Regions from separate parts of the Pseudoalteromonas sp. S554 genome, predicted to be linked through region 2. Evidence: predicted binding sites of a transcription regulator. Region 2 holds the regulator's gene; each other region holds the start of a gene.
The links. Region 2 encodes FliA, which starts transcription of late flagellar genes. Its sites were predicted from a motif close to CTAAAGNTNNNNNNNNNNNNGCCGATA; they were not measured.

Region 1: CWB65_RS07685 (VC2046/SO_2500 family protein) is a predicted target of FliA. The motif match lies at 1,147-1,173, and genes of this name have one in related genera.
Region 3: pomA (flagellar motor protein PomA) is a predicted target of FliA. The motif match lies at 1,490-1,516, and genes of this name have one in related genera.
Region 4: CWB65_RS12185 (DUF5610 domain-containing protein) is a predicted target of FliA. The motif match lies at 1,831-1,857, and genes of this name have one in related genera.

The regions. Positions count from the first base shown of each region.
Region 1 covers NZ_PNDV01000032.1:43,141-46,323, reverse strand. Annotated here, with positions in the region: gene CWB65_RS07690 (DUF6172 family protein) at 93-395, opposite strand; gene CWB65_RS07685 (VC2046/SO_2500 family protein) at 591-1,112, opposite strand; tRNA gene CWB65_RS07680 (tRNA-Tyr) at 1,225-1,309, shown strand; tRNA gene CWB65_RS07675 (tRNA-Tyr) at 1,359-1,443, shown strand; gene CWB65_RS07670 (M48 family metallopeptidase) at 1,538-2,224, opposite strand; gene CWB65_RS07665 (MHYT domain-containing protein) at 2,501-3,183, shown strand, end outside.
Region 2 covers NZ_PNDV01000033.1:61,057-64,239, forward strand. Annotated here, with positions in the region: gene CWB65_RS08140 (protein phosphatase CheZ) at 1-545, opposite strand, end outside; gene cheY (chemotaxis response regulator CheY) at 564-947, opposite strand; gene CWB65_RS08150 (RNA polymerase sigma factor FliA) at 987-1,697, opposite strand; gene CWB65_RS08155 (MinD/ParA family ATP-binding protein) at 1,724-2,584, opposite strand; gene flhF (flagellar biosynthesis GTPase FlhF) at 2,577-3,183, opposite strand, start outside.
Region 3 covers NZ_PNDV01000064.1:5,009-8,191, forward strand. Annotated here, with positions in the region: gene CWB65_RS13800 (flagellar motor protein MotB) at 1-659, opposite strand, end outside; gene pomA (flagellar motor protein PomA) at 662-1,429, opposite strand; gene CWB65_RS13810 (exodeoxyribonuclease VII small subunit) at 1,724-1,966, shown strand; gene ispA ((2E,6E)-farnesyl diphosphate synthase) at 1,969-2,856, shown strand; gene dxs (1-deoxy-D-xylulose-5-phosphate synthase) at 2,958-3,183, shown strand, end outside.
Region 4 covers NZ_PNDV01000050.1:24,275-27,457, reverse strand. Annotated here, with positions in the region: gene murI (glutamate racemase) at 1-596, opposite strand, end outside; gene CWB65_RS12185 (DUF5610 domain-containing protein) at 674-1,801, opposite strand; gene trmA (tRNA (uridine(54)-C5)-methyltransferase TrmA) at 1,964-3,061, shown strand; partial or broken gene CWB65_RS12175 (2-thiouracil desulfurase family protein) at 3,072-3,183, opposite strand, start outside.

The sequences.
Region 1 (3,183 bases), on a different contig from region 2:
GCTCAAAAGAAAAAAGCTTGAAGGTAATCTATAGGCATAAAAAATGGGCCAATGGCCCATTTAAATAATTTGATATGCACAAACGCTAATTATTACTCGTCGTTATCAAGGTCTAGCTGTTGACGCTGTGCAGGTTTTGCCAATATTTCTAAGTAAAAAGACATCAATTCTTGCTTTTCAATATCGCTAATACAGTTGCTGATTTCAGCTACATGAACCACTTGCGCATCTTCAACCGTTTTACCAAACTTACAGTCAAATGCCCAATAATCTGCATCTTCTGGTAGAGTTTTGTTGCGCTCTCTTTTCAAATATTTTTTCACTTCATGCTTTGCAGCATCAACCATACGAGGGTATTTGATTTTCTCGTGATTTAGCGTGAATGTTTTCTTCATTACGTTCCTAATTACCTTGGTTTAATGATAACGGCATTCATGTCATACCATTTGTAGCCATTATAGCAATTGCATTTAATTTTTGGATGCTTTTTTTACATTAAATCAATTTTTAGTCAATTCGGATTTGGTGCAGTCGTAAAATTTAATCAGTGATGGGTAGTGTAACTAGACACTATTTGATGAAATCATAAATTATGCCATCGTCAAATGTAATGGTTCACGCTGATTTACGTCTGTTAGAACGTCATAAAAGCCTGCGACATCCATTTTTGGATTATCTATTTCGTCTTTTTGTAAACGTCTTCGCACAGCAAGTTCACAATTATCTATAATGGGTAGGGGTATGTGGTTTACATCATCTCTAATCGAAAAGGGCTCAGGGTTTAAACACTGATTTAACTTTATATCGGCCATGCCTTTATTTTCACCAACCAAAGACAAACGCTGTGCATTAAACTGCCCAATTAGCATATTAAATTCACTGGGTGCTAATGGCTGCTTTGGTCCTGCTCCTAATTGCTCTCTTAACTGCGCTTCTTGAGTTGTGTTATCTTCAATTTCACTTTTAGGTAAATGAAATTGACTAAAATCTAAAGCATCTTGTGAAAGCATTGCTAACAGCAATGAAAATTCACCACGGCGGTCTGCATGTACACTTTGGTTTAACCGAGTACTTAATTGCTGCTCTGTGATTAACAAATCATCGATTTGCATAGACTTTAGCCGATTGGAATGAGTAATGAATATTTATCGGCTTTATTTAAATTTTCTTTAGCTTTTTTCTTTACTTAAAGGCACATTTTGCTATTATCAGCGCCGTTGCATTGGAGGGGTTCCCGAGCGGCCAAAGGGATCAGACTGTAAATCTGACGGCTCAGCCTTCGCTGGTTCGAATCCAGCTCCCTCCACCACTTTTCTTACCGCTAAGTTAAGTGGGGCCAAATGTAACAAAAATAGTGTGGAGGGGTTCCCGAGCGGCCAAAGGGATCAGACTGTAAATCTGACGGCTCAGCCTTCGCTGGTTCGAATCCAGCTCCCTCCACCACTTCTTCTATATTTCTATATTTCTATATTCCTATATTCCTATATTCCTATATTCCTATATTCCTATATTCCTATATTCCTATATTCAAATTAGCTTAAAACACCCACTGTAAACTTGTTCCGTTTGCTTTTAGCCAATCTGATGCAATTTTATGATCAGGAAAAAATGCCTCTACTCTAGCCCAAAAGTCCTTACTGTGGTTTAAATACTGCAAATGAGCAAGTTCATGCACAATTACATAATCAATCACGGCATGAGGAGCCCCTATTAGGTGTAAATTAAAAGTTAGTTCTCGCCTGCTGTTGCAACTCCCCCAACGGCGCTTATATATGGCAATACTTAATTTTTGAGGCAATTCTTCTTTCATTATTTTGCAATAATAGTTAATACGCATTTCAATATACGCCGCCAACTTCTCTTCTAAATACTGTTTAATCAAACTTTCGTATTTACCATTGTAATTTTTTACTCTAGTAGAGTGTGTTACTAACAAAACATTATTGTGTTCTTGAATATCAGATAATGAGCTTTCTAAAAAACTTAATTTAACCCAGTCAGAAAATATCTTAATTTTATTATGGATAAGGGGATACTGCTTAATATCGACTGCATTAAGCTGCTTTTTTAATTGTGCTTCAATCCAGGGCTGCTTTTCAAGTAACCAACTATCGATTTGTTTTTGGGCAACATAATGGGGAGCATATACAGTAACAGCTTGATCATGTACCTTTATAGCGACTGTTTTTCTTCGTTTACTTTTTTTTAGCTGGTAATCAAACACTACTTTTTCTCATTAACCTAATTTTAAGTATTCACTACAAATATTTATATGCTAATTTGATGTAACCCCATGTTGGTTATCATCTGTGTCATTCATATAATAGCAAAATATTTTTCTATCAGTTTGCATAAAATAAATATAAAAAATAATAACTTGAAAACTATACGTTAAAAAATTGAAACAAACTCATTTTTTATACCGCTCTAGTTAATTAAGTATTTATTTATATGATGAATATATTAAACTGGCTACCTAAAGACTAATTTTTGAGCCAATATGCTATCTGCATTTTTTATTACAGACCACGACCCTAGCCTAGTAGTTAACGGCGTTTACGACCCTCTTTTAGTATCTATATCTGTTTTAATAGCAATATTCGCTTCTTTTTTTACAACCCGATTGATTGATTTAGCCAAAGAAACAAAATTTCATAATTATGAACGCCTAGCAAAATTTACTGCCGCTGCTATATTTTCAGCCGGTATTTGGAGTATGCACTTTATCGGTATGCTGGCCTTCTCGCTCTGCACAAATATTAAATACGACCCAACAATAACTATATTGTCTTTTCTTCCTGCTTTTTTTGCTTGCCTATTTGCAATTTCTATTTTAATTAACAATAAAGCGAGCTTCAAAATACTTGGTTTATGTTCTGTATTATTAGGCGCAGGCATTGGCACAATGCATTATAGCGGCATGGCCGCTATGGAGTTGGCTCCTTTATTACGCTACGACCCACTTATGTTTGTTTTATCAATATTTGTTGCAATAGCACTTTCTTTTATTGCTCTTTATAGTCGATTTAACTTAGATAAATTTTTCCCTACATTAACGCCTCTACAAAGCCGCACCATAAGCGAAATTATTTTGGGCCTTGCTGTTGCAGGAATGCACTATATGGGCATGGCAGCAACCCGTTTTGTTGCAACTTCGCCACTGCTATTCGATGATATTAACGC
Region 2 (3,183 bases):
TCAATAACTCGGCGAATAACTTGTCCGGTTAAATCTTGATAGTCTTGTGCCATAAGTACATTAGTCATCAAACTTTGCAGCTCATCGGTTTTATGATGAGAATTGTTCATAAACTTATCAATGCTGTGGCATAACGATTTAAACTCCCCTAACTCAATCTCTCGATTCATTAGGCGATCCCATGTCGGTTTGATATGAGATATTTCGTCTGCCAACTGTTGAGCAATTGGTAGGCTAGCCTCAACAGCATCCATTGTTTTATTCGCGGCATTTTCTGTCATTTCTATAACATAATTGAGCCGTTTTTTTGCATCTGGAATAGCATCGGTAGTTAAGTCAGATAAGCGAGTGTCTAGCTCAAAGCTTTTTAAAGCTTCATGCAATTGACGGGTTAACTTTCCAACCTCAGCAAATATTTCAGATTGCTCCTTAGAAGCGGTATCTAAAATTAACTGATTGGCTTTGTCTTGCTCACCGTTTTCTAGAAAAACAACGAGCTGACGAGCTTGTTCTAAAGTTATTTGAGGCGCAGCAAGTGCTGACATAAGCCTCTCCCCCTATCATTAGCCTAAACGTTCAAATACTTTTTCTAATTTAGTTTTGAGTGTTCCAGCAGTAAATGGCTTAACGATATAACCATTAACACCTGCCTGGGCTGCCGCTATAATTTGTTCTTTTTTAGCTTCAGCCGTTACCATCAATACTGGAATGTGTTTAAGCTTATCATCCGCACGTATTGCTCTAAGTAGGTCTATACCCTGCATTCCTGGCATATTCCAATCGGTAACAACAAAATCAAATACTTGATTTTGTAGCATTGGCAAAGCGGTTGACCCATCATCTGCTTCTTGAACATTAGTGAAACCTAAGTCACGCAACAGATTTTTAATAATACGTCTCATTGTTGAAAAATCGTCAACAACCAGAATTTTCATGTTTTTATCCAAAACATCCCCCAGTGAGGTCTTAACCTTGTTTACTTACTACTAATTTATCCAGTCATTGATTTTAGCTTTAAGCTTAATCATCGCCTGACCATGTATTTGACTTACACGCGATTCACTTACATCGAGTATATGCCCTATTTCTTTTAAATTCATTTCATCGTTATAGTACAAAGACAGCACCATTGCATCACGTTCTGGTAAAGATTTTATTGCACCTAATAGAGACTCGTTAAACCGCTCATTTTTAACATTATTAAACGGTTTGTCTAGCGCTAAATCTTGGCCCACTGGACTGATGGCATCTTCATCAACACCAAGGTCTTCAATACCGAGTACTTTACTTGCATTTACATCGTTTAAGATATGATGGTACTCATTTAACGAAATTTCAAGTTTTTCAGCAACTTCTATATCTGTCGGCTCACGGTTTAAGCTTTTTTCTAAAAATGCAATTGTTTCGGCCACCAAACGGCTTTTACGATGTACTGAACGGGGTGCCCAATCGCCACGTCGCATCTCGTCAAGCATTGCCCCACGAATACGAATCCCCGCAAAAGTTTCAAAGCTAGCCCCTTTGGTTGCATCAAAACTTTTAGATGCTTCAATCAGACCTATCATTCCTGATTGTATTAAATCGTCCAGCTGCACGCTGGCTGGTAAACGCGCTATAAGATGACATGCCACTTTTTTGACAAGTGATGCATGTTTTTCAACAATCACATTTAAATTTTGTGCTGATTGATATCCCATAACTTTATTCACCAATGTTGTCATAATTAGCCGTTTACTAGTTTCTCTATGAAAAACTCCAGATGACCTGATGGTTGATTAGGTATTGGCCATTTAACTGCTTTTGTTGCTAACGCTTGAAACGCAAGTGCCGCCGGCGAATTAGGAAAAAGCTCTACAATAACTTTTTGGCGACGCGTTGCTTTGCGCATATTTTCGTCGTAGGGAACCGTTGCGACCAGGTCCATTGATACATCTAAAAAACGATCGGTCACTTTGGAAAGTTTAGCAAATAACTCTTGCCCTTCACGCATACTACGGACCATATTTGCAACAATTTTAAATTTGTATACACCATGCTCGCGACTCAACACTTTAATGAGCGCATAAGCATCTGTAATCGATGTGGGCTCGTCGCATACAACAACCATGACGTCTTGTGCCGCGCGAGAAAAACTCAGCACCATGTCTGAAATACCTGCGGCTGTATCGACAATTAAAATATCAAATTCTGTATTTAATTCACTAAAAGCCCGTATAAGTCCCGCGTGCTCTGAAGGCGACAATTCAACCATACTTTGAGAGCCTGACGTTGCGGGTACAATCTTTATACCTGCGGGGCCTTCAACTAAAATTTCATCAAGTTCACATTCACCAGATAAAACATGTGATAAGTTACGTTCAACACGTAGTCCTAGCATAACGTCACAGTTTGCTAAGCCTAAATCGGCATCAAGAACCAACACTCTGTTACCTTGCTGGCCTAATGCAATTGCAGTATTCAGAGAAACATTTGTTTTTCCTACTCCACCTTTACCGCCAGTGACAGCGATAACTTTTACGCCGTTGTTATTGTTTTGACTCATTTTGCGCAGGCCACTTGCTTGATCTAATACTGTGTTAATCATACATCCCTACTGTGCTTGGCGCCACTGCTTGGTGCCTTGAATGTTGTGCTTTTGCTCTTTTTAAATAGAGTTGCTCAGCCTTTTTAACTAGTTTTTCAGCATTTGCAACTCGAATATCTTCTGGTACTCGTTGACCGTTAGTAAGATACCCTATTGGAAGGCGATTTTGAATCGCTATACTAATAATCTCACCTAAACTTAAAGATTCATCTAATTTGGTGAATATACAACCACTTAACTGCACTTTTTTAAAGTGCCTAACGGTTTCTTGCAACACATGTATTTGCGATGTTGCGCTGAGCACTAAATAACTGCGAATATCAACACGCTGATTACGCATTAGCGTATTAAGTTGCTCAGTTAAGCGCAAGTCGCGTTGGCTCATACCCGCAGTATCAATTAATACTAGTCGTTTATTTCGTAAATGATATAAAACTTCAGCTAATTCATTAGCATCTTTAACTTGCTTTACACCACAACCTATAATTCGGCCATAAGTGGCGAGTTGCTCATAAGCACCAATTCTGTATGTGTCTGTTGTGATTAAAGCAACTTTGTCTGCACCGTATTTTTGTGCGCCAAGCGCAGCTAATTTAGCA
Region 3 (3,183 bases), on a different contig from region 2:
GATACTGTAATTTCACCTGGTACGTCTTTTAAAAGTTCGCCAATGTCTTGAATAATCGGTTTAAACTTAGGTTGTAAAAAAGCACTGCCCGAAGGAAACGAGCCATTTTCTCTAATACGAATAATAATTTGCTGACCTAATGATTCAAGTTCTATTGCACCATCTATTATTTGCCTTTCTAACTGCTGCGCTATTTTTTTAACCAGCTCATTTGTTTGCTCTTGATCTGCAGCGGATATTGCTTGTTCTGATGACTGCTCTTGTGAGGTACTTCTAGATTCACCGCCACGTTTATCGCCTCGCTGTTCTTGCCTGCCGCCCGCTGAACTTTCATCACCAGCCTGAAACTCTAGCATTTGCTGGGTCATTTCAACGGTTTGCTGTTGAATAGTTTCAATTGGTGTAGGCTCTGGCTTACCTGGAGTAAATTCCATAGCGATAACCGATGTCCCTTTTGGGATATCTTTAACTTCAATTTTATTTTGCACACCAAAAGCAAACTTCATTGAACCTGCAATTTGTTTAAATTTAAGTACATCCATTTCTGAGAATGCCAATAAGAGTACAAAAAAGCACATCAATAGCGACATTAAATCAGCAAATGTACCCATCCAAGCAGGCAAACCGGGGGGTGGGCATTTGCACTCTTCATCAGACATGGTTACTCCTCGGTATCAACTTTACGCTTAGACTCAGCCAAGTAGTTTTTCAAAATACCTTCAATAACTTTGGGGTTTTGACCATCTTGAATTCCTAAAATAGCATCGAGAATCAAACGCTGATTCATCGCTTCTTCGTCTTTACGCAGCTCAAGTTTTACCTGAATCGGAATTGCTACTACATTCGCCAAAAATGCACCATACAGAGTGGTCAATAGTGCCACGGCCATTGCAGGTCCGATAGCTTTGGGGTCGTCCATGTTTGATAACATGGCAACGAGGCCTATCAATGTACCAATCATTCCCATTGCGGGAGCTATGTCGGCAAGTGCTTTAAATAAGCCAGCACCTAGTTCATGACGGGTGGTGGTTAGGGAAATATCTTTTTGAAGTGTAGCACGCACAACATCTGCGTCATGACCGTCAACAAGCATGTCAACGCCTTTACGCATAAATGGGTTTGGGATTTCAGCTTCTTCGAGTGCTAAAAAGCCACCTTTACGAGCAGAATCCGCAAGCTCTACTGCTTTTTCTATTAACTCTTCAGGCGACTCAATTTTAAACATGAATGCCTTACCAACAACCTTACCTATCCCTAAAAACTGAGACATCGTGAAGTTTGATAAAACAATAAACAGCGAGCCACCAAATACAATTACACTTGAAGGCGCATCGGCAAACATGCCCATTTCACCGCTACTACTCATAAACATAGACATGACAATTAAGCCTATTGCGCCTAGGATCCCTATTATGGTTGCTAAATCCACATTTCCTCCAGAGATTTCATGTTTAAATGCCTTATCATAAACTTTTTATTATTAACTGCTTATCGGCAACATACTGAATTGCTTAAGTCATTTTTGTAAATAAACATAAAAGTTATATTTATTATTTTATATCAAGTTAGGCGCACTGCCTAATTATCGAGTTTTCCTGACTAATAGCACTGATTAACACGCGATTAATCGCGCTAAATGTAAAAAACTCATATCATCCTTTGACCTAGTTTAGCATTCCCCCTAAAATTGGCTCCTAAATTTATCATGTAAGCTGAAATAAAGATGGCGACTAAAAAACCTGAAAACTTAAGTTTCGAAAAAGCACTAGAAGAATTATCAACAATTGTTAGTGAAATGGAACAAGGTGATTTATCGCTTGAACAATCATTAAAGCAGTTCGAGCGTGGTATTGCACTCGCTGGTGCGTCATCTGAAAAACTACAGCAAGCAGAACAAAAAGTATCTATTTTAATGGGTAATAGCGAAAAGTCAGCACTTACAAACTTTAATAATGATATGGAATAGTTGTGAGCATAAAAGACTATATTGAACGTGCTCAAATAGATGTAGCTACTACACTCAATAGCTACTTTGAACAACCGCTCGATAGCGATAAAACAATAAAAGAAGCCACTCATTACAGCTTATTTAATGGTGGAAAAAGGCTGCGCCCTTTTTTGGTGTACGCTGTTGGTGAAATGCTAGGCGCTAAAAAAAGTGACTTAGACGTTTTGGCTGCAGCCATAGAATGCATTCATAGTTATTCATTAGTACATGACGACCTACCAGCTATGGATGATGACGATTTACGCCGCGGCTACCCCACTTGCCATATTGTGTATGGCGAAGCGCAAGCCATTTTAGCGGGTGATGCATTACAAACTCTCGCCTTTGAACTTATAGCCACACATAACTTTAATTGCTCAGCGCAATCACAAGTAAAAATGATTGCTGCACTTGCACATGCATCAGGTATTGAAGGGATGGTTGCAGGACAAGGTTTAGACATTGCCGCAACTGACAAAGTTGTTTCTGTACAAGAGCTTGAGCGCATCCACAAGTTAAAAACCGGTGCACTAATTAACTGTGCTATAACGCTAGGTGCACTGTGCAGTGAAAAAGCAGATGAACAAACTTTAGAAAACTTGAGCGTTTTTGGGTATGCTATAGGGCTGGCATTTCAAGTACACGACGATATTTTAGACGTGGAAGGTGACACCTTTATACTAGGTAAACCACAAGGCTCAGATATAGAAGCGAATAAAGCGACATACCCGGCGTTATTAGGTATGCTAGGCGCTAAAGAAAAGGCGCAAAATTTAATAACACAAGCCCACGAAGCGTTAGCACTTATTGATGCAGATACTACGCTTCTTGCGTCGCTGGCAAATTACCTTATTGAACGTGACCACTAGTCACAGTTTAAGCGTATTGCAAATAGCACTGACATTATTACTTAACATTCGTTGTTCACTCCCATTTGAAAGCGAATGTGATCGAAGGATATAAAAAAGCCATGACACTTGATAGTAGCAAGTATCCATTACTTAACTTGGTTGACAAACCAGCTCAATTACGAGACTTAGCGCAAGATAAACTTCCCGAGTTTAGCAATGAGCTACGTGAGTATTTACTTAACTCTGTATCGCAAAGTAGCGGTCATTTAGCGTCTGGTTTAGGCACAGTTGAGCTTACAGTTGCACTTCATTATGTATATAACACACCAGAAGATCGTGTAGTGT
Region 4 (3,183 bases), on a different contig from region 2:
AAGTGCTCACTAATCTGCTTTGTAAGTATTGGAAAGTGAGTACACCCCAATACAATCACATCTGTTTGCTTTTCAATATTCAAACCTTCAAGTACAGCATGTAATTTATTTGTATCTAAATAGCCATTAAAGAAAAGTAATTCAGCAACGTTTACCAACTCAACACTGCTATATAAGTTAACAGTTACATTACTAGCGTGCTGCGCTATTAACTTTTTTGTATATGAGCTCGCTATTGTGGCAGGTGTTGCCAGTAAAGCAATGTGATTTAAACATGTTAATTCTGCGGCGGGCTTGATTGCTGGTACAACACCAACTATGGGTATATCTGTAATTTTGCGTACAGCACTTAATGCCGATGTGGATGCCGTGTTGCATGCTATTACAATTAAATCGACGTTTAGCTTGTTTGACTTAATGAAATGAATGAGCGAACACAAACGATTAATAATTGTTTGTTGTGTTTGAGCTCCATAAGGTAAGAAAGCATTATCCATAAAATAGCTATATTGAGCATTCGGGATACGTTGCTTTATATGATCAAGTACTGTTGTGCCACCAATCCCTGAATCAAAAACCATTATATGCGCTGACAAACTACCGTTCCTATTATTAGATTAGAACGGCAGTTTGCCATGTGATTTTTGCAAAAGAAAGTAGTTTAATGTTGAGGTTAAACTTCCTCTGCTGTTTGCTTTGTCGCGCTATTTATCTTATTAAGGTTTTCAAACATAGCTTTTGTGTAATCAACCAGTTTATCGATCTCACTTTGATCTTCATTAAGCCACTGCATAATACCTGATAATTGATTTTGAATACCTAGCTCGGTTGCTTTAGAAAATGCCTCTCGGAGGTCATCATTAAAAGGCGCTACTTTATCTGCAATTACTTTTTCTGGAGCCGGTTTATTTTCTTCGTAACCCTTTATTGCAGCAACTGTTTTGGTTTGGCGTAAATCCATTGAAAATGCGACAAGTTGTTCATTGCCTAAACTAAGCTCTTGCGCCTCTTCAAATGCCTGCTCTAAATCGCCGCTAAAAAAGGTCTTGCTTACGTTTTGTAGGTTTTCCATTAACTCATTAATTGCTTCTTGCTCTTTATCATTAAGGTCGCCGTTAACTGATATTGAAAATGAAAGCTCTCTCGATTGTGATGATTCACTTACGAATGCCTCCCCTCCCTCAGCACGCTGATAGCTACTAGCAGACTGAGATTTAAACGCATCGGCAAAACTTATCGTTACTTCATCACCTTCTGCGGTTGTGAAACTGTACTGAGCATTATTACTTAAACTTGTGTATTGTGCTTGAGTTACCCCCACACTAGCGGGCATTGGGTTGAACAAGTTATCTTCAAACTTATCAAGGCCATCAAAAATACCTTCTTTTGATTTGTTGATTCCCTCTTGGGTTTCATCGTTCAGAACGCCGGATTCTTTTAACTCATCAACAGCGTCATCAATACCTATTTGCACCCCCTTACGGGCATCACTTAGCATACCTTTTAATTTATCGTCATCGGCACCATCAGCTTTTGCTTTATTAACGGCGCCGGTGACAAAGTCGAGTACATTTTTAACTATTGCTTCAAAATCAAAAAGGGGCTTATCTGCTTTTTTTTCTTGAACAGGCAAACCAAGCTGCTCTGCCATTTTATCACCTAAAACTTTAGCAGCTAATTCTTTACCTCGTTGCTGATAGCTGTCTTGCGGAGACGCGATGGTAGGTTGTTGTACATCAGCTTTGTTGTTGAATTTGTTTATGTTCTGGCTTGGTACAAAGCCATAATTGCCTATTTTCATGAATCGTCTCCTGAGCATGCGTAGTTTGTTATCGGCCAGGGCATAAAAAACTAAAGTAAACCGTGCAAAAAAACATCATTTATTCTAGCCAAAACTAGACAAATGCGAACCGCTCCCTACAATAGCGCCGATAAACAGATCTTAGATAAGGTAGTAACGCGAATGGCAGTTATTAAAATAGATACCACACAGTACCAAGCGCAGTTAAGTGAAAAAGAACAGCGTATAACTTCACAGTTTCAACGTTTTGGTGTGGAGCAGCTAGAAGTATTTAGCTCGGAGCCAATTAACTACCGCCAACGTGCCGAATTTAGAGTATGGCATGATGGAGACGATCTGTTTCATATAATGTTTGATCAGCAAACTAAAGAAAAAATACGCGTTGATACGTTTGACCCTGCGGCACCGCTTGTTGGTGAAATCATGCAGGTGATGATTGAAAACCTTAAACCATGCGAGGTTTTACGCCGGAAGCTATTTCAAATAGATTACCTGTCTACACTCAGTGGTGAAATTTTAGTGAGCTTGCTTTATCACAAGCCGCTTGATGATGAATGGCTACGTGAAATTAAGTCACTAAAGGCAAAACTGAGTGAAAAATATAAAATAGATTTTATTGGCCGAGCACGTAAGCAGAAAGAAGTGCTAGGTGATGACTTTGTAACAGAGCAATTAACTGTAAATGGCCAAGAACTAATTTACCAACAAGTAGAAAATAGCTTTACGCAACCTAATGCAAAAGTAAATATAAGTATGCTTGAGTGGGCACAAGATTTATGTAAACCACTTAAAAATGATTTACTGGAGCTTTACTGCGGTAATGGTAACTTTTCTATTGCGCTAGCGGGATCTTTTAATAAAGTACTCGCAACTGAAATATCTAAATCGTCTGTTCACTCTGCTCAATATAATATTGCCAAAAACAATGTAGACAACCTAGATATTATTCGTATGTCGAGCGAAGAGTTTACTCAAGCAATGAATGGCGAACGTACTTTTTCTCGTTTAGACGGTATTGACCTTAAAAGCTATGACTGCCAAACCATATTAGTCGACCCGCCACGCGCTGGTATGGATGAGTTAACCTGTGATTTAGTGGCTAATTACGAAAACATAATTTATATATCGTGTAATCCTGACACACTGGAACGCGATTTAGATCATTTAACGCGTTCGCATAACGTTAAGCGCTTTGCGATATTTGATCAGTTCCCTTATACACATCACATAGAGTCGGGTGTTTTCTTACAGCGTAAATAACCAACCAAAATTAAAGTGCCAGTGCTTTTATAAGTGCTGGTATTTGCTCTTCACTAAATACTTGAACTCCATTCTTTATTAATAATGCTGCAGTTAAACCTAGACCTTCGATTTTTATTCCG